3 regions of the Pseudomonas sp. BNK-30 genome follow, and region 1 is predicted to be linked to each of the others. Evidence: predicted binding sites of a transcription regulator. Region 1 holds the regulator's gene; each other region holds the start of a gene.
The links. The regulator FliA, encoded in region 1, starts transcription of late flagellar genes. The targets are predictions, from matches to a motif close to CTAAAGTTTNNNNNNNNNNNGCCGNTAA.
Positions count from the first base shown of each region.

Region 2: a site for FliA is predicted at 4,225-4,252, ahead of ACMGGN_RS16655 (flagellar protein MotY). Genes of this name have one in related genera too.
Region 3: a site for FliA is predicted at 4,933-4,960, ahead of ACMGGN_RS00815 (methyl-accepting chemotaxis protein). Genes of this name have one in related genera too.

Region 1 is NZ_CP179904.1:928,897-939,265, forward strand. It holds gene flhA (flagellar biosynthesis protein FlhA) at 1-581, shown strand, start outside; gene flhF (flagellar biosynthesis protein FlhF) at 593-1,900, shown strand; gene fleN (flagellar synthesis regulator FleN) at 1,994-2,827, shown strand; gene fliA (RNA polymerase sigma factor FliA) at 2,824-3,564, shown strand; gene ACMGGN_RS04425 (chemotaxis response regulator CheY) at 3,669-4,043, shown strand; gene ACMGGN_RS04430 (protein phosphatase CheZ) at 4,062-4,850, shown strand; gene ACMGGN_RS04435 (chemotaxis protein CheA) at 4,863-7,082, shown strand; gene ACMGGN_RS04440 (protein-glutamate methylesterase/protein-glutamine glutaminase) at 7,129-8,253, shown strand; gene ACMGGN_RS04445 (flagellar motor protein) at 8,253-8,993, shown strand; gene motD (flagellar motor protein MotD) at 8,997-9,854, shown strand; gene ACMGGN_RS04455 (ParA family protein) at 9,946-10,369, shown strand, end outside.
Region 2 is NZ_CP179904.1:3,577,235-3,587,603, forward strand. It holds gene ACMGGN_RS16635 (PA3496 family putative envelope integrity protein) at 1-92, shown strand, start outside; gene ACMGGN_RS16640 (response regulator transcription factor) at 138-764, opposite strand; gene ACMGGN_RS16645 (hypothetical protein) at 1,127-1,585, shown strand; gene ACMGGN_RS16650 (argininosuccinate synthase) at 1,881-3,098, opposite strand; gene ACMGGN_RS16655 (flagellar protein MotY) at 3,226-4,188, opposite strand; gene pyrC (dihydroorotase) at 4,319-5,365, shown strand; gene rnt (ribonuclease T) at 5,362-6,036, shown strand; gene ACMGGN_RS16670 (peroxiredoxin) at 6,114-6,716, opposite strand; gene ACMGGN_RS16675 (bacterioferritin-associated ferredoxin) at 6,930-7,151, shown strand; gene bfr (bacterioferritin) at 7,352-7,825, shown strand; gene grxD (Grx4 family monothiol glutaredoxin) at 7,883-8,218, opposite strand; gene ACMGGN_RS16690 (molybdopterin oxidoreductase family protein) at 8,310-10,369, opposite strand, start outside.
Region 3 is NZ_CP179904.1:155,690-166,058, reverse strand. It holds gene ACMGGN_RS00835 (DUF1631 domain-containing protein) at 1-288, opposite strand, end outside; gene nadC (carboxylating nicotinate-nucleotide diphosphorylase) at 532-1,380, shown strand; gene trxB (thioredoxin-disulfide reductase) at 1,455-2,417, opposite strand; gene cysZ (sulfate transporter CysZ) at 2,747-3,475, shown strand; gene ACMGGN_RS00815 (methyl-accepting chemotaxis protein) at 3,578-4,894, opposite strand; gene ACMGGN_RS00810 (glycosyltransferase family 4 protein) at 5,069-6,283, shown strand; gene ACMGGN_RS00805 (NADH:flavin oxidoreductase) at 6,252-7,355, opposite strand; gene ACMGGN_RS00800 (glutathione peroxidase) at 7,480-7,962, opposite strand; gene ACMGGN_RS00795 (FKBP-type peptidyl-prolyl cis-trans isomerase) at 8,104-8,589, opposite strand; gene ACMGGN_RS00790 (DUF3565 domain-containing protein) at 8,588-8,890, shown strand; gene pta (phosphate acetyltransferase) at 8,922-10,369, shown strand, end outside.

The DNA.
Region 1 (10,369 bases):
AAGTGCAGCAACTGCTGCAGGTGCTGGCCAAGGCTTCGCCTAAACTTGCCGAAGAGCTGGTGCCTGGTGTCATTTCCTTGTCGGGGCTGCTCAAGGTCCTGCAGGCACTGCTCGCCGAGCAGGTGCCGGTGCGTGACATCCGCAGCATTGCCGAGGCCATCGCCAATAATGCCGGCAAGAGTCAAGATACCGCCGCGCTGGTGGCGGCAGTGCGCGTCGGATTGTGTCGCGCCATCGTGCAAAGCATTGTCGGCGTTGAGTCCGAGCTGCCTGTGATCACTCTTGAGCCAAGGTTGGAACAGATTTTGCTCAATAGTCTGCAAAGGGCCGGGCAAGGTCAGGAAGACGGTGTTCTTCTGGAGCCGAGCATGGCCGAAAAGCTGCAGCGTTCGTTGATCGAAGCGGCCCAGCGTCAGGAGATGCAGGGCCAGCCGGCCATCCTTCTGGTTGCCGGCCCGATCCGAGCCATGCTGTCGCGCTTCGGCCGCCTGGCTGTACCGAATTTGCATGTTCTGGCGTATCAGGAAATACCGGATAACAAGCAAGTCACCATCGTTGCCACCGTGGGCCCCAACGGCTGAGGTAGTGGGTTATGCAAGTTAAGCGTTTTTTCGCCGCCGATATGCGCCAGGCCATGAAGCTGGTCCGTGATGAGCTGGGCTCCGACGCCGCCATCATCGGTAACCGGCGCATCGCTGGCGGTGTCGAACTGACGGCCGCGCTGGACTACAAACTGTCCGCGTTGGCCCCGCGCGTGCCCAATGCCGAGCTCGAGCACGAGCTGCGCAAGACCCAGACGCGCATCGCCACGGCCCAGGCCGAGCTGGACAACCGCAGTGATGCCACCGAAGGCAGCCGCCAATTGTTCGCCGGCCAGTCGCTGACCGCCTCGCAGCCGTTGATCGAACCGCATGTGGATGTACCGGCCCCTGCAGCACCTGCTGCGCCGGCACCGGTCGACCCGCGCCTGTTCGATGCCATGCGCTCTGAGCTGTCGGGCCTGCGCGAGCTGCTGGAAGTGCAGCTTGGCTCGCTGGCCTGGAGCCAGCTGCAAGGCAGCAAGCCGGCGCAGGCCAACCTCTGGCGCCGGCTGCAGCGCATCGGCCTGTCCGGGCCGATCGCCCGCGAGTTGCTTGACCTCACCGCCGAAATCGAGGAGCCGCGCCAGGCTTGGCGCATGCTGCTGGCGCACTTGGCACGCATGATCGAAGTGCCTGAGATCGAACCGATCGAAGAGGGTGGTGTGATCGCCATGGTCGGCCCCGCCGGCATGGGCAAGACCACCACCCTGGCCAAGCTGGCGGCGCGCTATGTGCTCAAGTACGGCCCGCAGAACCTGGCCCTGGTCAGCATGGACAGTTTCCGCATTGGTGCCCAGGAGCAGCTCAAGACCCTGGGGCGCATCCTCAACGTGCCGGTGACCTATGTAGACCCCGGCCAGTCGCTGGCCCAGGCGTTGGAGCCGCTGCTGCGCAAGCGCGTGGTGCTGATCGATACCGCCGGCCTGCAGGCCAGCGACCCGGCCCTGCGCATGCAGCTGGAAAGCCTCGCCAGCCGCGGCATCGCCTCGAAGAATTACCTGGTGCTGGCCACCACCAGCCAGAAGCAGGTGCTGACGGCTGCATATCACAGCTACAAACGCTGTGGGCTGGCCGGCTGCATCCTGACCAAACTCGATGAAACGGCGAGCCTCGGCGATGTGCTGAGCCTGGCCATCAGTCATGAACTGCCCGTTGCCTATCTTACCGATGGCCCGCGCATTCCTGACGACCTGCACTTGCCGCGGGCGCACCAACTGGTTACCCGCGCGGTCAATGTGCAGTTGCAGGACGAGCCCAGCGAAGAGGCCATGGCCGACATGTTCGCTGATCTCTATCACAACCCAAGGAGAGCGGGTTGATGATCAAGCGTATGCAAAATACCTACACCAAGGGGGCCGCAGTCATGCCCCACGTGTGGCTTGGGTCCAAGCGAGACAAGGTGAACAACGAACATGGGTAGCATGCATCCCGTACAGGTGATCGCCGTAACCGGTGGCAAAGGTGGCGTCGGCAAGACTAACGTTTCAGTGAACCTGTCTCTGGCGCTGGCCGAGCTCGGCCGCCGGGTCATGCTGCTGGACGCCGACCTGGGCCTTGCCAACGTCGACGTATTGCTGGGCCTGACCCCCAAACACACCCTGGCCGATGTCATTGAAGGGCGCTGTGAGCTGCGCGACGTGCTGTTGCAGGGGCCGGGCGGGGTGCGCATCGTGCCGGCGGCCTCTGGCACCCAGAGCATGGTGCACCTGGCCCCGGCCCAGCATGCCGGGTTGATCCAGGCCTTCAGCGAGATCGGCGACAACCTCGACGTGCTGGTGATCGACACCGCTGCAGGGATTGGTGACTCGGTGGTCAGCTTCGTCCGTGCGGCCCAGGAAGTGCTGCTGGTGGTGTGCGACGAGCCGACCTCGATCACCGATGCCTACGCGCTGATCAAGCTGCTCAATCGCGATTATGGGATGAACCGTTTCCGCGTGCTGGCCAACATGGCGCAGAGCCCGCAGGAAGGGCGCAACCTGTTCGCCAAGTTGACCAAGGTCACCGACCGCTTCCTCGACGTTGCCCTGCAATACGTCGGCGCCGTGCCGTACGACGAGTGTGTGCGCAAGGCGGTGCAGAAGCAGCGGGCAGTCTACGAAGCCTTCCCCCGTTCCAAGTGTGCGCTGGCCTTCAAGGCCATTGCGCAGAAGGTCGACAGCTGGCCGTTGCCGGCCAACCCGCGCGGGCATCTGGAGTTCTTCGTCGAGCGCCTGGTGCAGCCCACCAGCGCAGGGCCGGTCCTATGAGTGCGAGCGGGTTCAAGATGTACAGCAAGGCGTCCAAGGACGCCCAGTACGATCTGGTTGAACGCTACGCGCCGCTGGTCAAGCGCATTGCCTACCACCTGCTGGCGCGCCTGCCTGCCAACGTGCAGGTGGAAGACCTGATCCAGGCCGGCATGATCGGCTTGCTTGAGGTGGCCAACAAATACGACGCCAGCAAGGGCGCCAGCTTTGAAACCTATGCCGGCATCCGCATCCGCGGCGCCATGCTCGACGAGGTACGCAAAGGTGACTGGGCACCGCGCTCGGTGCACCGCAACACGCGCATGGTCAGCGATGCGATGCGCGCTGTGGAAGCAAGAACCGGCCGTGACGCTAAAGATCATGAAGTTGCGGCCGAACTCAAGTTGAGTCTCGATGATTACTACGGGATTTTGAACGATACCCTGGGTAGCCGCCTGTTCAGCTTCGACGACCTGTTGCAGGACGGCGAGCACGAAGGGTTGCACGAGGAGGGCGCCAGTGGCCAGGTCGAGCCGTCGCGCGACCTGGAAGACGAGCGCTTCCAGGCCGCACTGACCGATGCCATCGCCAACTTGCCGGAGCGCGAGCGGCTGGTGCTGGCGCTGTACTACGACGAAGAGCTGAACCTCAAGGAAATCGGTGAGGTACTGGGGGTCAGCGAATCGCGTGTCAGCCAGTTGCACAGCCAGTGCGCCGCGCGACTGCGCAGCCGCCTTGGGGAATGGCGGGCGCGTTGAGCCCGGGGTCGTTGCAGTCGTTTTCACGTTGTACCGAATTGATTGAATGCGCGCTCGGGGCCGAGCGCGTTTGAGACTGCTTGGAGGTCTAATTGAACAAAGACATGAAAATCCTCATCGTTGACGACTTTTCGACGATGCGGCGGATCATCAAGAACCTGTTGCGTGATCTGGGCTTCACCAATACCGACGAAGCCGACGACGGCACCACGGCATTGCCGATGCTCGAAAGCGGCCATTACGACTTCCTGGTGACCGACTGGAACATGCCTGGCATGTCCGGCATCGACTTGCTGCGCAAGGTACGTGCCCACGACCGCCTGAAGGCCATGCCGGTACTGATGGTGACGGCCGAAGCCAAGCGCGACCAGATCATCGAAGCGGCTCAAGCCGGCGTGAATGGGTATGTGGTCAAGCCGTTCACCGCCCAGGTGCTCAAAGAAAAGATCGAGAAGATCTTCGAACGCGTCAACGGCTGAACAAAGTCAGGGGGCGCCATGGAATCAACACAAACGTCTTTGGGGGAGTTTGAGTCAACCCTGAAGAAGCATGCCCAGGAACTGGTCGAAAGCCTGGAACGGGGCCGGTTCGGCGAGGCGGTGCAGCTGATTCATCAGCTCAACCAGACCCGCGACCGCGGCTTGTATCAGGAAGTCGGCAAGCTCACCCGCGAGCTGCACAGTGCGATCGTCAGCTTCCAGATCGACCCGCGCATGCCGCAGGCCGAGGAAGTCTCGCAGATCACCGACGCCACCGAACGTTTGTCCTATGTGGTCAAGCTTACCGAAGGCGCCGCCAACCGCACCATGGACCTGGTGGAGGAGAGCACGCCCGTGCTCAACGACCTGGCCGCTGAGGCGCAGAACCTGAGTGTCGACTGGCAGCGCTTCATGCGCCGCGAAGTCGCTGCGCCGGAATTCCGCGAGCTGGTCAAGCGTGTCGACAGTTTCCTGACGCACAGCGCTGAAGGTAACCGCAAGGTATCTGGCCACCTCAATGACATTCTGCTGGCTCAGGACTATCAGGACCTGACCGGCCAGGTGATCAAGCGGGTGACCGCGCTGGTGACCGAAGTCGAAAGCAATCTGCTCAAGCTCGTGCTGATGGCCAGTCAGGTCGACCGTTTTGCCGGTATCGAACATGACCACCAACAGCTGCGCGCTGAAAAAGATGAAGAAAAATATCCGGCTCGGGGTGAAGGTCCGCAGATTCATGCCGATAAGCGTGAAGACGTTGTGTCCGGTCAGGACGATGTCGATGATCTGCTGTCCAGCCTGGGTTTTTAAGGAGCACGTTTAATGAGCTTCGGCGCCGATGAAGAAATCCTTCAGGATTTCCTGGTAGAAGCCGGCGAAATTCTTGAGCAACTGTCCGAGCAACTGGTCGAGCTGGAAAGCCGGCCCGATGATGCCGACCTGCTCAATGCGATCTTTCGCGGTTTCCACACTGTAAAAGGGGGCGCCGGCTTCCTCCAGCTCAATGAGCTGGTGGAGTGCTGCCATATCGCCGAGAACGTGTTCGACATCCTGCGCAAAGGTGAGCGCCGGGTCGACGCGGAACTGATGGACGTGGTGCTCGAAGCGCTGGATACGGTCAACAGCATGTTCGGCCAAGTGCGCGAGCGCAGTGAAGTGACCCCGGCCACGCCCGAGTTGCTGGCGGCCTTGGCCCGCCTGGCCGAGCCGGGTAGCGTCGAAGCTCCTGCGCCGGTGGCCGAGGCTGTGCCTGCGCCGGCCGAGCCTGCCGCCGAGGCAGACATCACCGACACCGAATTCGAGCAGTTGCTCGATTCGCTCGATGCGGTCAAAGCCCAAGCAGCGGCTGCCGAACAGCAGCTGCAGGGCGAAACGTTGGCCGGCTCCGGTGACGAGATCACCGACGACGAATTCGAGTCGTTGCTTGACCAGTTGCACGGCAAGGGCCAGTTCTCGGCCGAAGTCGTTGCCACTGAGCCCGTGGCCGCTGCAGCCAGCGCGCCAGCCAGCGACGAAATCACCGACGAAGAGTTCGAGTCGCTGCTGGATCAGCTGCACGGCAAGGGCACGTTCCAGGCGGACGCGCTGCCTGCTGCCGTTGCTCCGGTGGCCGGTGAAGTGCCAGCTGCCGGTAGCGGCGATGAAATCAGCGAGCACGAGTTCGAGGCATTGCTCGATCAGTTGCATGGCAAAGGCAAGTTCACCGGCGATGCCGTGACCGCTGAAGCGCCCGCCGCCGTTGCCACCCCTGTCGCCGCCAAGCCGCAAACCCAGCCTGTGGCCAAGCCGGCACCGGCACCTGCTGCTGTGGCCAAGCCTGCCGCGCCGGCCCGCGTGCCCGCACCGGCTGCCGAGAAGCACGCAGTCAGCGAAGCGGAAACCACCGTGCGCGTCGACACTGCGCGCCTGGACGAGATCATGAACATGGTCGGCGAGCTGGTGCTGGTGCGTAACCGCCTGGTGCGCCTGGGCCTGAACAGCGGTGACGAGGCCATGTCCAAGGCCGTGTCGAACCTCGATGTGGTCACGGCCGACTTGCAGACTGCGGTGATGAAGACCCGCATGCAGCCGATCAAGAAAGTCTTCGGCCGCTTCCCGCGCCTGGTCCGCGACCTGGCCCGCCAGTTGAAGAAAGAGATCAACCTGGAACTGGTCGGTGAAGAGACCGACCTGGACAAGAACCTGGTCGAGGCATTGGCCGACCCGCTGGTGCACTTGGTGCGCAATGCGGTTGACCACGGTGTCGAGATGCCTGAAGAACGTGAAGCCTCGGGCAAGGCGCGTACCGGCCGCGTGGTGCTGTCGGCCGAGCAGGAAGGCGACCACATCCTGCTGTCGATTTCCGACGACGGCAAAGGCATGGACCCTAACATTCTGCGCGCCAAGGCCGTGGAAAAGGGCTTGATGGACAAGGACGCCGCCGACCGTCTGAGCGAGTCGGACTGCTACAACCTGATCTTCGCTCCGGGCTTCTCGACCAAGACGGAAATCTCCGATGTGTCCGGCCGTGGTGTCGGTATGGACGTGGTCAAGACCAAGATTTCCCAGCTCAACGGCTCGATCAACATCTTCTCGGCCAAAGGCCAGGGTTCGAAGATCGTCATCAAGGTGCCGCTGACGTTAGCGATCATGCCGACCCTGATGGTGATGCTGGGCAACCAGGCGTTCGCCTTCCCGCTGGTCAACGTCAACGAGATTTTCCACCTGGACCTGTCGCGCACCAACGTGGTCGACGGCCAGGAGGTGGTGATCGTACGCGACAAGGCGCTGCCGCTGTTCTACCTCAAGCGCTGGCTGGTTCAGGGCCAGGTGCATGAGGAGCAGCGCGAGGGCCACGTGGTGATTCTGTCTGTGGGCACCCAGCGCATCGGCTTCGTGGTCGACCAACTGGTCGGCCAGGAAGAAGTGGTGATCAAGCCGCTGGGCAAGATGCTGCAGGGCACCCCGGGCATGTCCGGCGCCACCATCACCGGCGACGGTCGCATTGCGCTGATTCTCGACGTACCGAGCATGCTCAAGCGTTACGCGGCGCGGCGTATTTGATTTCGGTGGCGCGCCCTTGCCGGCTGCGCCACCTAATGGAGTGTTTATGGCAGTCAAGGTCCTGGTGGTGGATGATTCGGGTTTCTTCCGCCGCCGCGTCTCGGAAATCCTCTCGGCGGACCCGACGATCCAGGTCGTCGGTACCGCGACCAACGGCAGGGAAGCGATCGACCAGGCGCTGGCGCTCAAGCCCGATGTCATCACCATGGACTACGAAATGCCCATGATGGATGGCATCACCGCAGTGCGGCACATCATGCAGCGCTGCCCGACGCCGGTGTTGATGTTCTCCTCGCTGACCCACGAAGGCGCCCGGGTGACCCTCGACGCGCTGGATGCCGGTGCGGTGGATTACCTGCCGAAGAACTTCGAGGACATCTCCCGCAACCCGGAGAAGGTCAAGCAGATGCTGTGCGAGAAGGTTCACACCCTTTCGCGCAGCAACCGTCGTTTCGGTGGTTACGCAAGCCCCGCTGCGGCGGCTGCGCCGGCACCTGCCAGCGTTGCGCACACCGCCACCAGCAGCCTGGCCAGCCCGGCGCCAACGCGCAGCGTGGCGCCTGCCCGTGCGGCGGCGGCGTCAACCCATTCGCCAGCGCCCAAGCGCAAGCCCTACAAACTGGTGGCTATCGGTACGTCGACCGGTGGCCCGGTCGCCCTGCAGCGGGTACTGACGCAACTGCCTGCCGGGTTCCCGGCGCCGATCGTGCTCATCCAGCACATGCCGGCGGCGTTCACCAAGGCTTTTGCCGAGCGCCTGGACAAGCTGTGCAAGATCAGCGTCAAGGAAGCCGAGGACGGCGACTTGCTGCGCCCAGGCCTGGCCCTGTTGGCCCCCGGTGGCAAGCAGATGATGATCGATGGCCGGGGCACGGTGAAGATCCTGCCCGGTGACGAGCGCTTGAACTACAAGCCCTGCGTGGACATCACCTTCGGTTCGGCAGCCAAGTCGTACGGTGACAAGGTGCTGTCGGTGGTGCTTACCGGCATGGGCGCCGACGGCCGTGAGGGCGCGCGCCTGCTCAAGCAGGGTGGCAGCACCGTGTGGGCCCAGGATGAAGCCAGTTGCGTGATCTATGGCATGCCCATGGCCATCGTCAAGGCCAACCTGGCCGATGCGGTGTACAGCCTGGATGAGATCGGCAAGCACTTGGTCGAGGCGTGTGTCTGATGGATGTCCTTAGCCTGATCGGTCTGATCCTGGCCTTCGTCGCCATCGTCGGTGGCAACTTTCTCGAAGGGGGCCATGTCGGGGCGCTGCTCAATGGCCCGGCAGCCCTGATCGTGTTGGGCGGTACCCTGGCGGCGGCGCTTTTGCAGTCACCGTTGTCATCGTTCAAGCGTGCCTTGCAGATCTTGCGCTGGATCATCTTCCCGCCACGGGTTGACCTGGCTGGCGGTATCGACCGGGTGGTGAACTGGAGCCTGACCGCACGCAAGGAAGGCCTGCTGGGCCTGGAGGGTGTGGCCGATGGCGAGCCCGACCCGTATGCCCGCAAGGGCTTGCAGTTGCTGGTCGACGGCGCCGAGCCCGAGGCCATCCGCAGTATCCTCGAAGTCGATTTTCTCACCCAGGAAGGCCGCGATATCCAGGCTGCCAAGGTGTTCGAAAGCATGGGTGGCTATGCGCCGACCATCGGTATCATCGGTGCGGTGATGGGCCTGATCCACGTGATGGGCAACCTGGCCGACCCGTCGCAGCTGGGCAACGGCATCGCTGTGGCGTTCGTTGCCACCATCTATGGCGTGGCCAGTGCCAACCTGATCCTGCTGCCGGTCGCCAGCAAGCTCAAGGCCATTGTCATGCGTCAGTCGCGCTACCGCGAAATGCTGCTCGAAGGCCTGTTGTCGATTGCCGAGGGTGAGAACCCGCGTTCGATCGAGTTGAAGCTGCAAGGCTTCATGGAGTAACCCATGCGTCGCCGTCGCCATACCGAAGAACACGAAAATCACGAGCGCTGGCTGGTGTCGTACGCCGACTTCATTACCTTGCTGTTCGCTTTTTTCGTGGTCATGTACTCGATTTCCTCGATCAACGAGGGCAAGTACAAGGTCATTTCGCAAGCACTGCTCGGGGTGTTCAACGACCCTGAGCGGAGCATGAAGCCAATCCCTATCGGCGATGAGCAACCGCTCAGCATCAAGCCGGCCGAGCCGTTGATCAAGGACAGCGAGCAGACCGACGCAGGCCTTGCGCAGAGCAGCGTCGACCCACTCAAAGCCATCAGTGACGACGTACGCGATGCCTTCGGTGACCTGATCAAGTCCGACCAGATGACCATCCGCGGAAACGAGCTGTGGGTGGAGATCGAGCTGAATTCCTCGCTGCTGTTCGGCAGTGGCGATGCCATGCCCAGCGACAAGGCTTTCGACATCATCGAGAAGGTGGCGAATATCCTCAAACCGTTCGCCAACCCGGTGCATGTCGAAGGCTTTACCGACAATCTGCCGATCCGTACCGCGCAATACCCGACCAACTGGGAGCTGTCTTCGGCGCGGGCGGCGAGCATCGTCCGCCTGCTGGCGATGGAAGGCGTCAACCCGGCGCGCATGGCCTCGGTGGGGTATGGCGAATATCAGCCTGTGGCCGGCAATGACACTGCTGAGGGCCGGGCGCGAAACCGCCGTGTGGTGCTGGTGATCTCCCGCAACCTTGAAGTACGCCGCAGCCTGACCGGCTCCGGCAGTGCCAACGCCACACCGGACGCTGCCTTGCGCCGCGCTGGCACACAAAGTGCACCGGCAACCCCAGCAGCGATGGCGGGGCAGTGACTCGTCAATTCTCTGTCACCGCAAACCCATTGCGGTCCGGAAAACCGGATCGCACAGGGGTCAGCGGCCTCCATGAATCAAGAGTTGTCCTATGAGAGTCTGGGCAGTAGCCAATCAGAAAGGCGGGGTCGGCAAGACCACCACCACTATCGCCCTGGCCGGTTTGCTGGCCGAGGCGGGCAAGCGCGTGGTCGTCGTCGACCTCGACCCGCATGGTTCGATGACCAGCTATTTCGGGCACAACCCCGATGCTCTGGAGCACAGCTGTTACGACCTGTTCCTGCACAAGGGCCAGGTGCCGGACGGCTTGCCCGGGCAACTGCTGCTGCCCACCAGCGACCAGCGTATCTCGCTGCTGCCCTCGAGTACCGCATTGGCGGTGCTGGAGCGTCAGTCGCCGGGGCAGAGTGGCCTGGGCCTGGTGATCGCCAAGAGTCTGGCGCAGCTGTGGCAGGACTTCGACTTCGCCCTGATCGACAGCCCGCCGCTGCTCGGGGTGCTGATGGTCAATGCAC
Region 2 (10,369 bases), 2.6 Mb from region 1:
AGACCAACCTGAGCAAGCGTCGCACCATTGACAACCTCCTCGAAGAGCGGCGCCTGCAACGGCAACTCGCCGATTTCGACTACGACCTGTAACGACACCGAGAAAGCCTCCCTCAAGGAGGCTATCTGTATTCAGGGTCACGTCAGGCCATGGCGCCGGGCCAATTCGATCAAGTCCACCAGCGAGTGAGCATTGAGCTTGAGCAGCAAACGGGTCTTGTAGGTACTGACCGTCTTGTTGCTGAGGAACATGCTGTCGGCTATCTCCTTGTTGGACCTGCCCCGGGCAAGTTGCTGAAGCACCATCATTTCCCGTGCCGACAGGCGATCGACCATCTCCGTCTCGCTGGCTCCCCCAACCCGGCCGCGCGACTTGTGCAATGCCTGGTTGGGAAAATAGCTGTAACCAGACAGCACGGCCTTGATCGCACTGAGCAGTTCGGTGAGCTCCTGTTGCTTGCACACATACCCTGAAGCCCCCGCCTGCATGCAACGCATCGAGAAATGCCCGGGCGCCTGCGAGGTAAGCACCAGCACCCGGCTGCCCGGGCTTGCCGAGGCCATGCGGGCAATGACCTCCAACCCGTCGAGCTTGGGAATGCCGATATCCAGCACCACGATATCGGGCAGGTGCTTCCTGGTTAGCTGCAAAGCTGCCACGCCGTTGTCGGTTTCCGCGACCACATCGTATCCATGCCGCTCCATCAGCATGCGCACTGCCAAGCGTATGACAGGATGATCATCCACGATAAGGACTTTATTCATGCGATATCCATTCATTCATTATTTGCTTTGACGACGCGCCACCATAACCGAGCAGCACGCATTATGGCGCGCCAATTCTCCGCGCAAACACATGAATAGATGAACCTTACGTCGGTTTAGGAATTTTCCTACAAAGCACAACTAATCATCCAATAGGAATACCTGTTTAGCCGCAGAAGCGCATTCTTCCTCGAAACAGAGATGAAAACCTGCATAATTCAACAATCAATCCAACATCAAAATAAAAACCTGTTTCAGACATTCCGAAATGCCGGGATCAATTTCCCCCCCCGGAAACGGTGCATAATTTGGTTGAGCGGCTCGGTAGGGTATTGATTGCAAAAACGCAGGAGGCCAACATCATGGCTGCAAACCAACCCACCGCCCAACCCACCGCCCCAATGACGATCATCGCCATCTTTGCAGGCATCATCGAGGCCTCTGCACTGGCAACACTTCCGTTTCTCAGCGAAAAAAGTCAGAGTCTCTATACCTGGTTTTTAGTGGGCTTTCCATTTTTTCTGACGGGGCTATTTTTCCTGACACTCAACTTCAATTACAAATCACTTTACAAGCCCGAAAGTACTTCCGTTGACGGTGCAACCAGTACGCCGCAACCGACAACTTTCGAAGCAGAACCTGTAACGGTCATGCTCTCGGGCCCTGATGCGCAAAGAATGATCGAGCAACATGTACTGAGGACGCTTGCACAACCTCAAGTTACAGGGGGCACCTGGATATACTGCAATCTGGACAAGCAGCAGTGTTTTCGCGTGTCGGTCTGTGAGTTACCGGAAAACGCGACACACCTGAGAAATTGAGCGGTACACGATCTTGCAGCCGAGGAAAACTTCTTCACGGATTGTCGGGCAGGTGGGTATTGGGAAGTGCATACAAAAACCCCGGCCGGGGCCGAATGCCAGTCAGTTAAGCCATATGGGGCCGCTTTGCGGCCCATCGCCGGCAAGCCAGCTCCCACAGGGGCCGCGCAGTACTTGAGGTCTGCGCTGTACCTGTAGGAGCTGGCTTGCCGGCGATGGGCTGCGTAGCAGCCCTAATGAAGCTAACTGACTGGCATTAGCCCGAAGCCGGGGTTCATGCAATACGTTTGAAGCCTTAGAGCAACGCGCGGCCTTTGTTGGCAGCGATACGCATGCGCAGTGCATTGAGCTTGATGAAGCCCGCAGCATCGGCCTGGTTGTAGGCGCCGCCATCTTCTTCGAAAGTCGCGATGTTGGCATCGAACAGCGAGTCGTCGGACTTGCGGCCGACCACGGTGACATTGCCCTTGTACAGCTTCAGGCGCACAACACCGTTCACGTTGACCTGCGAAGCATCGATCATCTGCTGAAGCATCAGACGCTCCGGGCTCCACCAGTAACCGGTGTAGATCAGGCTGGCGTACTTGGGCATCAGCTCGTCTTTCAGGTGAGCGACTTCGCGGTCGAGAGTGATCGACTCGATTGCACGGTGAGCCTTGAGCATGATGGTACCGCCCGGAGTCTCGTAGCAGCCGCGCGACTTCATGCCCACGTAACGGTTTTCGACGATGTCCAGACGGCCGATACCATTGGCACCGCCAATGCGGTTCAGGTCGGCCAGGACAGTGGCCGGGCTCTTCTCGACGCCATCGATGGCGACGATGTCACCATTGCGGTAGGTCAGTTCGAGGTAGGTCGCCTGGTCCGGAGCATTCTCCGGCGAGACGCTCCAGCGCCACATGTCTTCTTCGTGCTCGGTCCAGGTATCTTCCAGAACACCGCCTTCGTAGGAGATATGCAGCAGGTTGGCGTCCATCGAGTACGGCGACTTCTTCTTGCCGTGGCGCTCGATCGGGATACCGTGCTTCTCGGCGTAGTCCATCAGCTTCTCGCGGGACAGCAGGTCCCACTCGCGCCATGGGGCGATGACCTTGACGCCCGGCTTGAGTGCATAGGCACCCAGCTCGAAACGGACCTGGTCGTTGCCTTTGCCGGTGGCGCCGTGGGAAATGGCGTCAGCGCCGGTTTCGTTGGCGATTTCGATCAGGCGCTTGGCGATCAGCGGACGTGCGATGGAAGTACCCAGCAGGTACTCGCCTTCGTAGACGGTGTTGGCGCGGAACATGGGGAAGACGAAGTCACGCACGAACTCTTCGCGCAGGTCGTCGATATAGATCTCTTTGACGCCCATTGCCTGGGCTTTGGCGCGAGCCGGCTCGACTTCTTCGCCCTGACCCAGGTCAGCGGTGAACGTCACCACTTCGCAGTCGTAGGTATCCTGCAGCCACTTGAGAATCACCGAAGTATCAAGGCCGCCGGAATACGCCAGTACGACCTTTTTTACGTCCGCCATGCCATCACTCCACGGGGTTGTACGGAAAGGGGTCGATTCTACCGGCGTTGCGGATAAATTTACAGTGGGGCGACAGCTTCTGACGACAAAGCGACAGGAACTGTCAAAGGGGCGACGCCCTGCAGCGTCAGGAAGGTTTCGCAGCAGGCGGCACAGGAGCAGCGCTGGCGGGGCCTGGCGCAGGGGCCGTCGCTGGGGCCGGATGCTGGACAGGTTGGGCCGCAGGTTTCTCGGCCGGCGTGACACGATCCAGTTCGATATTGACGCGCCGGTTGCGTGCGCGGTTTGCGGCGCTGTTGTTCTTCACCAACGGATAACGTTCGCCATGGAAGCGCACGGTGATCTGCTCCTCCGGTACCCCATGGGCCTTGAAGTAATCAGCAACCGCCAACGCACGGCGCCGTGAGGTATCACGGTTGGTCAAGCGATTGCCGCTGTTGTCGGAGTGGCCATTGAGCTCGATATGGTTGACCGTCGGATCGGCCTTCAAGTAATCCAGGACCACATCCAGTCGCGCCCGCGCCGCGGCATCCAGGTCGATGCCCCCTCCAGGGAACCCCACCTGCGTCTGGCGCACCTGGTCATAGTTCATCGCCAACATCTTGCCGGCACACGCCTGATAATCACTCCACGCCTTGGCAAAGCTCACCGGCAGCACACGCACTTCGATCGGCCGCCCCGCCTCCCCGGTATAGCTTCGCACCACCGTACTGCGGCCATCGAGCAGGCCATTGATCAAGCGGCTGGCCTGGCCTTGGGATGAACTGAACAGCACCCCAGTGCGCGCCAGCCGCACCGCCCCCAGGTTGATATCGCCACGGCCCGGCTGCCAAGGGGCCGCAGCCGCCAGCAGCGTAGCGGAACCGGCCCCCAGCACATTACTGCCAGAACGCAGCTGGAACACTGGCTGCTCCCCCGCCCGGCGCACGAACTCACCACTGCCGAAACCATCGATCGGCTGAATCAGGCGGCATTCGAACTGATCACCCTCGACTTTCCAGGCGATGTTTTCCATGCGGGTCTGGAAGGTCAATGCACCGGCCGGCAGGCTGGCGAACAGGGTCAACAGGGCTAGGTAACGCTGGCGCACGGGAGGCTCCACTAATTCTGACGGCTTACAGGCAGGCTATCGGACGCTTGCCGGAAAACTTGATAGCCGTGCTCGGGCGAGGGTTTTCCGGTAGCATTGGCGCCTGAGTTCGACCCGCCTGGAATCCCCAATGTCCGATCGCCTGACCCTCCTGCGTCCCGACGACTGGCACATCCATCTGCGCGATGGTGCCGTCCTGCCCCATACCGTTGGCGATGTGGCGCGTACTTTCGCCCGTGCCATCATCATGCCCAACCTGGTTCCTCCGGTACGCAATGCCGACGAAGCCGGGGCCTACCGTGAGCGCATCCTCAGTGCCCGTCCGGCCGGTAGCCGCTTCGAGCCGTTGATGGTGCTGTACCTCACCGACCGCACCAGCCCCGAGGACATCCGCGCGGCCAAGGCCAGCGGCATCGTGTACGCCGCCAAGCTGTATCCGGCCGGCGCCACCACCAACTCCGATTCCGGGGTGACCAGCATCGACAATATCTTCCCGGCCATCGAAGCGCTGGCTGAAGTCGACATGCCGTTGCTGGTGCATGGTGAAGTGACCCGCAGCGAGATCGACGTGTTCGACCGCGAAAAACGCTTCATCGACGAACACATGCGTCGCCTGGTCGAGCGCTTCCCCACGCTGAAAGTGGTGTTCGAACACATCACCACCGCCGATGCAGCGCAATTCGTCACCGAGGCGCCTGCCAACGTCGGTGCGACCATCACCGCACAGCATCTTTTGTACAACCGCAACCACATGCTGGTCGGCGGCATTCGGCCACATTTCTACTGCCTGCCGATTCTCAAGCGCAACACCCACCAGGTGGCGCTGCTGGACGCGGCCACCAGTGGCAACCCGAAGTTCTTCCTCGGCACCGACTCGGCACCCCACGCCCGCCACGCCAAGGAAGCTGCCTGCGGTTGTGCCGGTTGCTACACCGCCTATGCGGCCATCGAGATGTACGCCGAAGCCTTCGAACAGCGCAATGCGCTGGACAAACTGGAAGGTTTCGCCAGCCTGCATGGTCCGGCCTTCTACGGCCTGCCGGCAAATACCGACACGATTACCCTGGTCCGTGAAGAATGGACTGCCCCGGACAGCCTGCCGTTTGGCGAGCAGACCGTGATCCCGCTGCGCGCCGGTGAAAAACTGCGTTGGCGCCTGCTGGAGGACAACGCGTGAGCGAAGACCTCTACGAAGACGAGCAGGACGGCCAGGCCAGCAGCGGCTCGCGCCACCCGATGGCCGAGCGCTTCCGTGGCTACCTGCCGGTAGTGGTGGATGTCGAGACCGGCGGTTTCAACAGCGCCACCGATGCCCTGCTGGAAATCGCCGCAGTGACCATCGGTATGGACGAGAAGGGCTTCCTATTCCCGGAGCACACCTACTTCTACCGTGTGGAGCCGTTCGAGGGGGCCAATATCGAGGCTGCCGCGCTGGAGTTCACCGGCATCAAGCTGGACCACCCGCTGCGCATGGCGGTGAGCGAGGAAAGCGCGCTGACCGACATCTTCCGCGGCGTGCGCAAGGCACTGAAGGCCAACGGCTGCAAGCGGGCGATCCTGGTCGGCCACAACAGCAGCTTCGACCTGGGTTTCCTGAATGCGGCGGTGACGCGCAACGATCTGAAGCGCAACCCGTTCCACCCGTTCTCCAGCTTCGACACCGCCACCCTTGCTGGCCTGGCGTACGGCCAGACCGTGCTCGCAAGGGCCTGCCAGAGCGCGGACATCGACTTCGACGGCCGTGAGGCGCACTCGGCACGTTACGACACCGAGAAGACAGCCGAACTCTTCTGCGGCATCGTCAACCGCTGGAAAGAGCTGGGCGGCTGGCGCGATTTCAACGATTGAGGCGCAGAGCGGCAAGCTGCAAGCTTGCAGCAAAAAAAAACCGGCCACGAAGGCCGGTTTTTTTATGCGCTCGGCAATTACAGCTTGCCAGCGTTCTCGCTCAGGTAAGCAGCAACGCCTTCTGGCGAAGCGTTCATGCCCTTGTCGCCTTTCTTCCAGTTGGCCGGGCAGACTTCACCGTGCTCTTCGTGGAATTGCAGGGCATCGACCAGGCGCAGCAGCTCGTCCATGTTACGACCCAGCGGCAGGTCGTTGATGATCTGCGAACGGACAACGCCGTTGGTGTCGATCAGGAAGGCGCCACGGAAAGCCACGCCGCCTTCGGACTCGACGTCGTAGGCCTTGCAGATTTCGTGGGTCATGTCGGCTGCCAGGGTGTATTTGACCTGGCCGATACCGCCATTGTTGACCGGGGTGTTACGCCAGGCGTTGTGGGTGAAGTGCGAGTCGATCGAAACGCCGATCACTTCAACGTTGCGGGCCTGGAAGTCCGGAATGCGGTTGTCCAGGGCGATCAGCTCGGACGGGCATACGAAGGTGAAGTCCAGTGGGTAGAAGAACACCAGGCCGTACTTGCCCTTGATGGCCGAGGCCAGGTTGAAGCTGTCGACGATTTCGCCATTGCCCAGTACAGCCGGGACGGTGAAGTCGGGGGCTTTTTTGCCAACGAGTACGCTCATTGCAATCTCCTGATGAGGGTGAAGAACCGTTTGCCAGGCCAAGGCGGGCTTGCCCGACATCCAACAAAGGCCGACCATCATACACGGCTTCCGGTGACAGGCCGAATCCAACCGCCGGTCGCTCAAGCACGGCACTTACAGAAAGTGTTTTGACAAGCATTCTCATTACCATTACTCTCCACCCATCGACTCAACCAGCGATGGTCCGACTTTATGTATGTGTGTCTTTGTGTCGGCGTGACCGACGGACAGATCCGCGATGCGATCTATGAAGGATGCTGCAGCTACAAGGACGTCAGAGCCGCGACCAATGTCGCCAGCCAATGTGGCAAATGCGCGTGCCTGGCCAAGCAGGTAGTCCGCGAGACCCTGACCGAGCTTCAGGTGAGCCAGCAAGCCGCCCTGCCCTATCCGGTGGAATTTACTGCCGCCTGATATCGCCCAATTCGAAGAACCGGACCTCGTGTCCGGTTTTTTTATGCCTACAATTCAATAAGTTAGCGTCCCAACGCGGTTCACAAACATTCTTATTCCTATTAATTTTCACTTATTATTCAAGAACTTAGGTTTGACAGCCCTAAGTATCAGGCTCAAACTTCCCTGTATCGGCACACTTCTCAGGGCAGGAACCCGCAATGAAAGGCGACGTAAGCGTCATCCAGCATCTCAACAAGATCCTCGGAAACGAGCTGGTCGCGATCAACCAGTACTTCCTGCACGCACGCATGTACGAAGATTGGGGCCTGAACAAGCTCGGCAAGCACGAGTACAAGGAATCCATCGATGAGATGAAACACGCTGACAAGTTGATCAAGCGTATTCTCTTCCTAGAAGGCATCCCGAACGTACAGGACCTGGGCAAGCTGCTGATCGGCGAGCACACCAAGGAAATGCTCGAATGCGATCTGAAGATCGAGCAGAAAGGCCTGGTCGATCTCAAAGCCGCCATCGCCCACTGCGAAACCGTCGGTGACTTCGGCTCGCGTGAACTGCTTGAAGACATCCTCGAATCCGAGGAAGAACACATTGACTGGCTGGAAACTCAATTGAGCCTGATCGACAAGATCACCATCGAGAACTACCTGCAGTCGCAGATGGGCGAAGAGTAAATTCCGGCCCCATAAAAAAACCCGCCATGAGCGGGTTTTTTCATGCTTGCCGAAAGATCAGGCTTCGGAAGCCTTGGCCTTGGCAGCGGCGTCCTTGATCAGTGTCTGCAGCTCACCGTTCTCGAACATCTCCAGCATGATGTCGCTACCGCCGACCAGCTCGCCAGCTACCCACAGTTGCGGGAAGGTCGGCCAGTTGGCGTATTTAGGCAGGTTGGCGCGGATTTCCGGGTTCTGCAGGATATCCACGTAAGCAAACTTTTCGCCACAACCCATCACAGCTTGCGATGCCTTGGCCGAGAACCCGCATTGCGGGGCATTCGGCGAGCCCTTCATGTAAAGCAGAATGGTGTTGTTGGCAATCTGCTCTTTGATCGTTTCGATGATATCCATGGAACACCTCGTCTGAACTTTCCGACTCGATGGTCGGCACGGTGACGCATTGTATCGGAAACCTGAGCCTAATGCTCGGCATTGCCGGTGCTCAGGCGGCGCTCACGTGCACGGGTACGCCATTGAGCGCCGCATTCCCGGAAACAGCGTCACGCAGACGCTCATCGGTCAGGTCATTGGCACTGATGCCGGGTTGCGCCTGGGCGATCTGCAGGTTGACGCCCTGGCGGCCATGACCAAAGCCATGCGGCAGGCTGACCACACCAGGCATGATGTCCTCACAGGCCTGCACCTCGACTTCCAGGTCACCGGTGCGCGAACGGATGCGTACCCGCTGGCCATCCTCCAACTGCCGCTGGCGCATGTCCTGCGGATGCATCAACAACTGATGGCGTGGCTTGCCTTTGACCAGGCGATGGTAGTTGTGCATCCACGAGTTGTTGCTGCGTACATGGCGACGCCCGATAAGCAGCAAATCACCCGCTACTGCCGGTACGCATTCGGCCAACCGGCGCAAGTCCTCCAGCACAATCTGGGGCGCCGCCTCCACGGCGTTGCTGGCAGTCGCCAGGCGCCCTCGCAGATTAGCGCCCAAGGGGCCCAGATCGAGGCCATGAGGGTATTGATCAAGCGTTTCAAGCGAAAGCTTGCGGGGACTTTCGTCGCCATAGCGGCCCTTGCGCAACGCCAGGTCGATCATCTGCGCAGGTGCCATGGTCGGTTTCAGTTCCAGTTCTGCACGCTTGGCAAAGGCTTGCGCCAGGCCAACGAAAATTTCCCAGTCGTGCAAGGCGCCTGCAGGCTTGGCCAGTATGGCCCGGTTGAAGCGGGTGACATTACGCACAGCCAGCAGGTTGAAGGTGCTGTCGTAATGGTCGTTTTCCAGTGCCGAAGTAGACGGCAGGATCAGGTCGGCGTGGCGGGTCGTCTCGTTGATGTAAAGGTCGATGCTGAGCATGAACTCCAGCCCCTGCAGCGCCGCATCCAACTGCCTGCCATTGGGGGTGGACAGCACCGGGTTACCGGCGACGGTCACCAGGGCCCGCACCTGCCCCTCGCCGGGCGTGAGCATTTCCTCGGCCAGGGCCGCCACGGGCAGCTCACCAGCGTATTCGGGCAACCCCGACACGCGGCTCTGCCAGGCATTGAAATGCCCGCCCGAGGTGCTCGCCACCAGGTCCACGGCAGGCTCGGTGCACAGCGCACCGCCTCGACGATCCAGGTTGCCGGTTACCAGATTGATGACTTGCACCAGCCAGTGGCACAAGGTGCCGAAAGCCTGTGTCGACACGCCCATGCGGCCATAGCAGACCGCCTTGTCGGCAGCGGCGAAATCCCGTGCCAACTGCCGAATGCTGGCAGCATCGATGCCGCACTGGGCGCTCATGGCTTCGGCGGTGAACGGCTTGATCGCCGTGCGCACCTGCTCCAGGCCATTGACCGGCAGATGCGAACCACGCGCCAGGCCTTCATCGAAGAGGGTATTGAGCAAACCGCACAGCAGCGCCGCATCGCCGCCGGGGCGCACGAACAGGTGCCGGTCGGCCATGGCGGCAGTTTCACTGCGTCGCGGGTCCACCACAACCAGTTGCCCGCCTCTCGCTTTCAAGGCCTTGAGGCGCTTTTCCACATCCGGCACGGTCATGATGCTGCCATTGGAGGCCAAAGGATTGCCCCCGAGGATCAGCATGAAATCGGTGTGATCGATGTCCGGGATCGGCAACAGCAGGCCGTGGCCATACATCAGGTAGCTGGTCAGGTGCTGAGGCAACTGGTCCACAGAGGTGGCGGAAAAACGGTTACGTGTCTTGAGCAGCCCCAGGAAGTAATTGCTGTGGGTCATCAAGCCGTAGTTGTGCACGCTCGGGTTACCCTGGTAAACCGCCACCGCGTTACGCCCATGTGCCTGCTGTATCGACCACAGCTTATCGGCGGCCAAGGCAAAAGCCTCCTCCCAGCTGATGGCCTGCCATCGCTCACCCACCCGTCGATGCGGTTGGCGCAGGCGGTCCGGGTCATCCTGGATATCCTGCAAAGCCACGGCCTTGGGGCAGATGTGGCCACGGCTGAACGGGTCCTGGGGGTCGCCCTTGATTGCACTGATGCGCGCCTCCCCGTCGCTTTCATGGCTGACTTCGATGTTCAGCCCGC
Region 3 (10,369 bases), 770 kb from region 1:
CCTCTCGTAGAACCTGTCGAGAAAGCCGCGCTCGATGCTCTTGCGCTTGAGGCGCAAGTCGCGCATGGCCTCGAAATACAGGTTCTGATCGAAACGGTCAGCAGCCTTCTCGGCCATTTCAAAGAGGGTATCGTCAGCGTTGTCGAACAAGGCCTGCAAGCCCTGGCGCAATTGCAGGGCCGCCTTGTCGCGCACCTGCAGCAACAGCATCGGCAGGCAAGGCAAGGGCGTGCGCGCACCTCGATCGATGGCGGCCGCCAGGGGCACCACCTTGCCTTCTTTATGCATCCCGAACTCCTTGCTGGGCGACGTGTTCGATAAAAGTGAAAAATCGTCAAAGCTATGACGCCAAATACTGGGCGCCATTATCGGTAAAAATGCCGATACCTGCCAGCACCTCTTCACTCGCCGGTAAATGACTGTATTTTTTGCCAAATGCTCACTCGGCCTGACCAAAGGTCAGGTGCAAGGCGGCTGTAAACAGCGGCCCCCTGCCCTATAATCGCCGGCAACTTGCTTGTGGAGCCGACCATGCCGAACCTACGCCTTGCCGACCTGACCGCCGAGATCGAAGCCAACGTGCGCCGCGCCCTGCTGGAGGACATCGGCAGCGGCGACATCACCGCGCAGCTGATTCCGGCCGAGCGCCTGGCCAAGGCCACCATCATCACCCGCGAAGATTGCGTGATTGCAGGCACCGCCTGGGTCGATGCCGTGTTCCGTCAACTCGACCCGCGTGTGGCGGTGCACTGGCAGGTGGCCGATGGTGACCGGGCCACGGCCAACCAGGTGCTGTTCCACCTCGAAGGCCCGGCACGTTCACTGCTCAGCGGCGAGCGCAGTGCGCTTAACTTCCTGCAGATGTTGTCGGGCGTGGCCACACGTGCCCGTGCGCTCGCCGACCTGGTCGAAGGTACCCGGGTGCAACTGCTCGATACCCGCAAGACACTGCCCGGCCTGCGCCTGGCACAAAAATATGCAGTGACCTGCGGCGGCTGCCACAACCATCGCATCGGCCTGTTCGATGCCTTCCTGATCAAGGAAAACCATATTGCCGCCAGCGGCGGTGTGCCCGAAGCAGTAGCGGCAGCCCACCGCATTGCTCCGGGCAAGCCGGTGGAAATCGAGGTGGAAAGCCTGGATGAACTGCGCCAGGCGTTGAGCGCCGGTGCCGACATCATCATGCTCGACGAGCTGAGCCTGGACGAAATGGGCGAAGCGGTACGCATTACCGCTGGCAAAGCCAAGCTGGAGGCCAGTGGCGGGGTGACCGAAAGCACCCTGCGGGTGATTGCCGAGACTGGGGTGGACTACATCTCCATTGGTGCGATGACCAAGGATGTGAAGGCCGTCGACCTGTCGATGCGCCTGAGCCTCTGAAGCGGGCGAAACCTGCACAAAACCCAAGACACAAAAAAACCGGCCAGATGGCCGGTTTTTTTGTGCGCTGCGGATCAGAACGAGGCGTTGGCCAGGCCGTCCAGGTAGCGCTCGACGTCCAGCGCCGCCATGCAGCCGGCACCGGCAGAGGTGATCGCCTGGCGGTAAACGTGGTCAGCCACGTCGCCTGCGGCAAACACGCCTTCGACATTGGTGGCGGTAGCGTTGCCTTCACGGCCGCCGTTGACCACCAGGTAGCCGTCCTTCAGGGTGAGCTGGCCTTCGAACAGCGAGGTGTTCGGCGTGTGGCCGATGGCGATGAACACGCCGTCGACCTTGATTTCGTCGCTGCTGCCATCGTTGTTCTTCAGGCGCGCACCGGTCACACCCATGTTGTCACCCAGCACTTCGTCCAGGGTAGCGTTGAGCTTGAGCTCGATCTTGCCTTCGGCGACACGGGCGTTGAGCTTGTCGACCAGGATCTTTTCGGCGCGGAACGTTTCGCGGCGGTGCACCAGGGTTACCTTGCTGGCGATATTGGCCAGGTACAGCGCCTCTTCAACGGCAGTGTTGCCGCCGCCGACCACAGCCACCGGCTTGTTGCGGTAGAAGAAGCCGTCGCAGGTAGCGCAGGCCGACACACCCTTGCCCATGAAGGTTTCTTCCGAGGGCAGGCCCAGGTATCGCGCGCTGGCACCGGTGGCGATGATCAGTGCATCGCAAGTGTACTTGCCGCTGTCACCCTGCAGGGTGAAGGGCTTGTTGGCCAGGTCGACGGCGTTGATGTGGTCGAAGACGATCTCGGTCTCGAAACGCTCGGCGTGTTCCTGCATGCGTTGCATCAGCGCCGGGCCGGTCAGGCCATGGGGGTCGCCAGGCCAGTTGTCGACTTCGGTGGTGGTGGTCAGTTGACCGCCGGCCTGCATGCCGGTGATCAGCAGCGGCTTGAGGTTGGCGCGGGCGGCGTACACCGCGGCACTGTAACCGGCAGGGCCGGAACCGAGGATGATGACGCGCGAATGACGTACTTCAGACATGTCGAACTCCTGTCGAGCGGGCCTCAGGGGCCGGCATCGGTATACCGGCTGCGCCAGCTGAAATTAAAAAGGACCCACGCAGCACTTGGGGAAGGCTACAACGCGCAGGTCCGAAACCTGAAAGTTGAGCGCACTGTAGCGAGGTGGCAGAGATTAAGGAAATATCCTTCGACAATCCACCTCATAGGCATCCTCTATACGTCAATTTCTCCTATGGAAAAGGCCGTCGTGCTTTTGTTACAGGCAGTTTCCCATCCTCTGCCCGCCTTTCGTCAGCGCGGCAAAGCCGGTAAGGTCAGCGCGTTTTCCCTTCTCTGCGGAGCGTCTCGATGCAAGCCCCTGTCCTCTCTGGCCCCCAGTACCTGCGCGAAGGCCTGAAACTGGTGCTCAGCCCCAATCTGCGGTTGTTCGTACTGCTGCCGTTGGCGATCAACCTGCTGCTGTTCGGCGGCATGATCTACTTCGCCGGCCACCAGTTCGGCCTTTGGCTCGATGCCCTGATGCCTACCCTGCCGGACTGGCTGAGCTTCCTCAGCTACATCCTCTGGCCGCTGTTCGTCGCCTTGCTGGTATTGATGGTGTTTTTCACCTTCACCCTGGTGGCCAACATCATCGCCGCGCCTTTCAATGGTTTTCTGGCGGAAAAGGTCGAGGTGGTGGTACGTGGCGAGGACAACTTCCCGGCGTTCAGCTGGGGCGAGCTGGTGGCGATGGTGCCACGCACCTTCGGCCGCGAAATGCGCAAGCTTGGCTACTTTCTGCCACGGGCCATCGCGCTGTTCATCCTCTCGTTCATCCCGGTGGTGAACGTGATCGCAGCGCCGCTATGGCTGATCTTCGGTGTGTGGATGATGGCCATCCAGTACATCGACTACCCGGCGGACAACAACAAGATGAGCTGGCAGGACATGCTCGCCTGGCTGCGCCAGAAGCGCTGGCAAAGCCTGGGCTTTGGCGGCATCACCTACCTGGCGCTGATGGTGCCGGTGGTGAACGTGCTGATGATGCCGGCTGCGGTGGCAGGGGCTACGCTGTTCTGGGTACGCGAGCGCAACTGATCCCCGGCCCGCATGCGCGGCCCGCCGTAGGCGCGGCCTTGTGTCGCGAAAGGGCCGCAACGCGGCCCCAGCAACATGTGCATCACCGCCGAATCCAGGGCCTTACTGCCCCAACCGGCTGGAAAACTGCCCGACCGCATCCACAACTTTTTTCGCCCCTTCCTGAATCTCGACGATCACCCCACCGGTATCCGCCGCCAGCGCCAGCCCCTGTTCGGCCTGGCGCTTGCTGGTATCAATGATGTCCACCGCCGCCTGGGCCAGCTGCTCGTTCTGCTGCACCACCTTGGCGATCTCTTCGGTGGCGGTACTGGTACGTGAAGCCAGCTGGCGCACTTCGTCGGCCACCACGGCAAAGCCGCGCCCCTGCTCGCCCGCCCGGGCGGCCTCGATGGCCGCGTTGAGCGCCAGCAGGTTGGTCTGGCCGGCAATGTCGCTGATGGTCTTGATGATCGCGCCGATCACCTTGGACTGTTTGTCCAGCGCCTGGATGCCTTCTGCGGCTTCCTGCATCGACCCTTCCAGCCCACGCATCACCTCGACGGTCTGGGTCACCACATCGGTAGCCTTGTGCGCACTGTTGTCGGTTTCCAGCGAGGTGTTGTAGGCGATGTCGGCTGCCTGCGCCACGGCCTGCTCCTGATTGACCTGGTCGGTGATCACGGTGGCGAACTTCACCACCTTGTACAGCACATCATGGGCATCGATGATCGGGTTGTAGGAAGCCTCCAGCCATACAGTACGCCCATGGGCGTCGATCCGTTTGAACCGATCGGCCACGTATTCACCGCGGCGCAGCTTGTCCCAGAACGCCTGATAGCCCGCCGAATTGGCTTCTTCCGGCTCGCAGAACATGCGGTGGTGCTTGCCGCGAACCTGCTCCAGGCTGTAGCCCACCGTTTGCAGAAAGCGGTCATTGGCAGTCAGCACCTGACCGTCGAGGTTGAATTCGATCACCGCGGTGGAGCGCATCAGTGCCTTGATCAGGCTTTCATGTTCGCGCGAGGTCTCGATGGTGCGGGTCAGGTCGCTGCAGTGCATGGAAAAATGCCTGATGCGCCCGTCACTGCCCTTGACCGGCTGCAGGATCGAGCGCAACCAGGCTTCTTCGCCGTTGCCACGCAGCAACCGGAAAGCACCGTTGAGGTGTTCGCCGCGGCTGATAGCGCTTTTCATGCGTTGGTAGAAATCGAGCTTCTTCACATGTTCCGGCACGATGTCTTCAATATTGCGCCCGATCAACTGCTCGCTGCGGTAAAGCATCTCTTTCTCGAAATTGCCGTTGATCAGTTCGATACGCCCCTGGGGGTCGAGCTGAAGCACCAGCATTTCGCTGTCCAGGCTGTTCTTGATCTGCTCGATGGAATGAAGCTCCTCTCGCAGTTGCTGGATTTCTTTTTTGAGCTTGCTGTTGAACATCACCGCTCCCGGAGCGAGTCACCTGATCGAATGCATCTTCATCGGCTGCCTGGCAGGGCTCTTGAGTGCTGCACGAGGAAATATTCATCCCGCTGGAGCTGCCGGCAATCAGGCGTCATCGGCACGTCACAAGGCTGTCACATAAGCGCAACGCAGCAAGCGGAAACTTTTTTCATGAACACACCTGCCCTACGCATTACCCTCGTCAGTGAAACCTTCCCACCCGAAATCAACGGCGTGGCAAATACGCTCGGCCGACTTGGCGATGGCTTGCGGCAGCGTGGCCACCAGGTGGAGATCGTGCGGCCACGCCAGGCCGGTGAATTGCCCGCAGGCGACGATCAGGACCTTTTGCTGTGCCGCGGCTGGGGCCTGCCGGGCTACCCGGGGCTGCAATGGGGCGAAGTGTCGATGCACAAGCTGTTGAGGCGCTGGCGCCGGCAGCGCCCGGATGTGCTGTACATTGCCACGGAAGGCCCGCTGGGGCTCAGTGCGTTACGGGCGGCCCGGCGCCTGGGCATCGCCGTGGTCAGTGGTTTCCATACCAATTTCCCGCAGTATTGCGGCCGGTATGGCCTTGGCCTGCTGGCGCGGTTGCTCACCCATTACCTGCGTTGGTTCCACCGACGCACGGCCACCACCTTGGTGCCCAGCGCCAGCCAGAAGCTGGAACTGGAGCGGCGTGGCTTCGAACGCCTTACGTTGATGGCCCGTGGTGTCGATGCCTGCCTGTTCAACCCGGTCAGGCGCAGCCAGGCGTTGCGTGACGCCTGGGGGTTGGGCCCTGAAGACATCGCCGTACTGCACGTCGGGCGCCTGGCGGCGGAAAAGAATCTGGGGCTGCTACGGCCATGCCTGGACGCCCTGAAGAAGACTTATCCACACACGCGGCTGCGCTTGGTCGTGGTTGGCGACGGCCCGCAGCGTGCTGCTCTCGAACAGCAGCTGCCCGATGCGGTGTTCTGTGGCGCCCAGCGGGGTGAAGCACTGGCCGAACACTATGCCAGCGGCGACCTGTTCCTGTTCCCCAGCCTGACCGAAACCTTTGGCAATGTAGTGCTCGAAGCCATGGCCTCGGGGCTGGCGGTAGTTGCCTATGATGAGGCCGCTGCCGCCCAGCATATCCGCCACGGGCACAGCGGAGCCCTGGCCATGCCCGGTGATCAGGCGGCGTTCATCGATGCGGCCTGCTGGCTGCTCGAAGAAAGCGAAACCCTGCGCCGGGTACGCCTCAATGCCCGCCAGCATGCCAGCCGCCAAGGCTGGCCGGCGATCGTCGAGCAATTCGAGACGCATCTGTACAGCGCGTGCCTGGCAGCGCCTGCGGGTACCGAGCCTGCAGGCACCGCTCTGGCGGTCAAGCCAGGGTCGACAGCGCCTCGCGGCTGAACGGCAGCACCTGCGCTTCGCGGCCTTCGCGAACCTTCTGCGCCCATTCGGCATCCACCAGCAGTGCCCGGCCTACGGCCACCAGGTCAAATTCCTCATCACCCAGGCGACGCAGCAAGCCTTCGAGGCTGGCGGGCTTGGCCACCTTGTCGGTATCGACCATGAACTGCAGGAACTCGCCATCGAGCCCGACGCTGCCCACCGTAATGGTCGGTTTGCCTGTCAGCTTGCGTGTCCACCCGGCGAGGTTCAGCTCGGAACCTTCGAACTCCGGCTCCCAGAACCGTCGCGTCGAGCAGTGAAAGATATCCACACCCGCATCGGACAGGGGCGTAAGGAAAGCGGCCAGTGCCTCAGGTGTTTCAACCAGGCGAGCGTTGTAGTCCTGCTGCTTCCATTGCGAAAAGCGCAAGATGATCGGGAAGTCAGGGCCCACAGCGGCGCGCACGGCCTGGATCAGCTCGATGGCAAAGCGCGAGCGGCCCGCCAGGTCGCCGCCGTACTCATCTTCGCGACGGTTGCTGGCGGCCCAGAAGAACTGGTCGATCAGATAGCCATGGGCGCCATGGATCTCCACGCCGTCCATGCCAATGGCCTGGGCATCGCGTGCTGCAGCGGCGAACGCGGCGATCACCTCACGGATATCGCCCTGTGTCATGCCGTGCACCAGCACCTGCCCATCCTTGACCTTTTCGCTTGGCCCGTAGCCCGGCACTCCGGCGTCCGGTTCGGTACCCAGGCGGCGTACCGCGCCCACATGCCACAACTGCGGGACGATACGCCCACCTTCGGCATGGACAGCATCGACTACGCGCTTCCAACCGGCCAAGGCGTCTTCCCCATGAAAACGCGGGACATTGGCATAGCCGTTGGCGGCCTTGTGTTCAACCGTTGTGCCTTCGGTGATGATCAGGCCCACACCTGCGGCGGCGCGGCGGCGGTAGTACTCGACCATGCCATCATGGGGTGCGCCACCGGGGCAGAAGGTACGGGTCATCGGCGCCATGACGACGCGGGTCGGCAACTCGAGCGCGCCGAGGGTGAAAGGCTTGAAAAGAGGGTTGGTGGGCACTGGGCGCTTCCGTCTGGATGAGGAAATACGCCTGAGGTTAGGGCCAGTGGAAGGCGTGGCCCAGCATTATTGATCGGGGTGATTCTGCGGTATCGCTGGGGGCGCGAAGCGGCCCCAGGGATAGTCAGCCCAACGCTTTCTCGATGGCTTGCACCACGGTTGGATCATCCGGCGCTGTACGCGGCGCGAAGCGCGCCAGCACCCGCCCGTCCTTGCCCACCAGAAACTTCTCGAAGTTCCAGCTGATATCGCCAGGAAACTCGGCGCCCTCACCCGCCAGCAGGCGGTACAGCGAATGGCGCTGCGGCCCGTTGACCTCCAGCTTTGCCCCCAGCGGGAAGCTCACGCCATAGTTTAGGCTGCAGAACTCCTGGATTTCCTTCTCGCTGCCGGGCTCCTGGCCCGCGAACTGGTTGCAGGGCAGGCCAAGCACGTTGAAGCCTTTACCCTTGAACTGCTGTTGCAGCTTTTCCAGCGAAGCGTATTGCGGCGTCAGGCCACACTTGGAGGCGACATTGACCACCAGCACTACCTGGCCCTTGAATGGTGCCAAGGGCAGGTCCTGGCCGTTCAGCGCCTTCAACGTCAGGTCGTGAAATGCACTCATGTTGAATCCCCTCTCAGGTTCCCGGTTGCCGCTGGGGCGAACAGCGCCCACTAAAAAGGCGCTCATCCAAGCCGTGCACCTCCCGGGAGGTTTGTCGGCTTGTCCGAGCGCCTGGCGACTTTCTGAGCTTAGCGCAGAAAATCAGTGGTGATGGCCACCTTCGCCGTGGACGTGACGGTGAGCGATTTCTTCTTCGCTGGCATCACGCACGTTGACGACCTTGACCTGGAAGGTCAGACGCTGGCCGGCCAGCGGGTGGTTGCCGTCGACAGTCACGTCGTCGCCGTCCAGGTCACGGATGGTGACGATCTGCATCTGGCCGTCCGGTGCCGAAGCGTGGAACTGCATGCCCACTTCCAGCTCGTCGACACCCTCGAACATGCTGCGGTTCAGGGTGCTGACCAGTTCGGCCAGGTACTCGCCGTAGGCCTCTTCAGGCTCGATGCTGACGTTCAGTTCGTCGCCAGCCTGTTTGCCTTCCAAGGCTTTTTCCAGGCCCGGGATGATGTTGGCGTGACCGTGCAGGTAGACCAGCGGCGCGCCACCGGCGGAGCTGTCGATGGTCTCCCCGGCGTCGTTGGTCAGGGTATAGTCGATGGAGACTGCCTTGTTGGCGGCGATCAGCATGGGGCAAGACCTTTTGCAAAAGAATGTAGAGCGCACAAGTGTAACCAACGCATCGCCCGATTGCGAACGCAGCGCGGCTGCGGGAAGACCCATCAGTCGGATCATGGGCTTTCACCAGGACACCGAAGGCCACTGGGTGGTCGACCTGTCCTGCGGCCACACCCAGCACCTGCGCCACCAGCCACCGTGGCAGGCGCGCCCGTGGGTGCTCGACCCCCGCCAGCGTGCGCTGCGAATTGGCCAGGCTTTCGCCTGTGGCTGGTGTGCACAAGCGGCCGATAGCGATACCCTTGGCCGTTGATTCCTTGCAACGCTTATTCCGAGAAGCACGCATGCAAACATTTTTCATTGCGCCGACCGACTTTGGTGTCGGCCTGACATCCATCAGCCTCGGCCTGGTGCGGACTTTGGAACGCGCCGGGCTCAAGGTCGGCTTTTTCAAGCCGATCGCCCAGCCCCACCCCGGGGATACCGGCCCGGAACGCTCCAGCGAACTGGTCGCACGCACCCACGGTATCAAACCGCCAATGCCGCTGAGCCTTGCCCAGGTCGAGCGCATGCTCGGCGATGGCCAGCTGGACGAACTGCTCGAAGAAATCATCCGCCTTTACCAGCAGGCTTGCGTGGGCAATGACGTGGTGGTGGTCGAAGGCATGGTGCCAACCCGCCACGCCAGCTACGCAGCGCGAGTCAACCTGCACCTGGCCAAAAGCCTGGATGCCGAAGTGATCCTGGTGTCGGCACCGGAAAACGAAGTGCTCAGCGAACTGTCCGGGCGGGTCGAGCTGCAGGCTCAACTGTTCGGTGGCCCGCGCGACCCGAAAGTGCTCGGGGTGATCCTCAACAAGGTCCGCACCGACGAAAGCATGGCCGAGTTCGCCGCTCGCCTGCGCGAGCACTCGCCGCTGCTGCGCGGCAACGACTTCAAGCTGCTCGGCTGCATCCCCTACCAATCCGAACTCAACGCCCCGCGCACCCGCGATGTGGCTGAGCTGCTTGGCGCCCAGGTGATCAACGCCGGTGACTACGAGCAACGGCGCATGAACAAGATCATCATCTGTGCACGCACCGTGGCCAACACCGTGCCGCTGCTTACCCCTGGCACCCTGGTGGTGACCCCGGGCGACCGCGACGACATCATCCTGGCGGTGAGCCTGGCCGCAATCAACGGCGTGCCGCTGGCCGGCCTGTTACTGACCAGCGACAGCAAGCCCGATGCACGCATCCTCGGTTTGTGCCGCGGCGCCCTGCAGGCGGGCCTGCCGATCCTCTCGGTCAGCACCGGTTCGTACGACACGGCCAACCAGCTCAACTCACTCAACCGCGAGATCCCGGTGGACGACCGTGAGCGCGCCGAATTCATCACCGATTTTGTCGCCAGCCACCTCGACGCTGCATGGCTGCACCAGCGCTGCGGTACGCCGCGTGAGTTGCGCCTGTCGCCTGCGGTGTTCCGCTACCAGCTGATACAGCGGGCGCAGCAGGCCAACAAACGCATTGTCCTGCCCGAAGGCGCCGAGCCGTTGCTGGTGCAGGCGGCTGCGATCTGCCAGGCGCGCGGCATCGCACGGTGCGTGCTGCTGGCCAAGCCCGAGGAAGTCGAAGCGGTGGCCCGTGCGCAGGGGATCACCCTGCCGGCGGACCTGGAAATCCTTGACCCTGAGCTGATTCGCGGGCGCTATGTCGAGCCGATGGTCGACCTGCGCAAAAGCAAGAACCTCAATGCGCCGATGGCTGAGCAACAGCTGGAAGACCCGGTGGTGATCGGCACCATGATGCT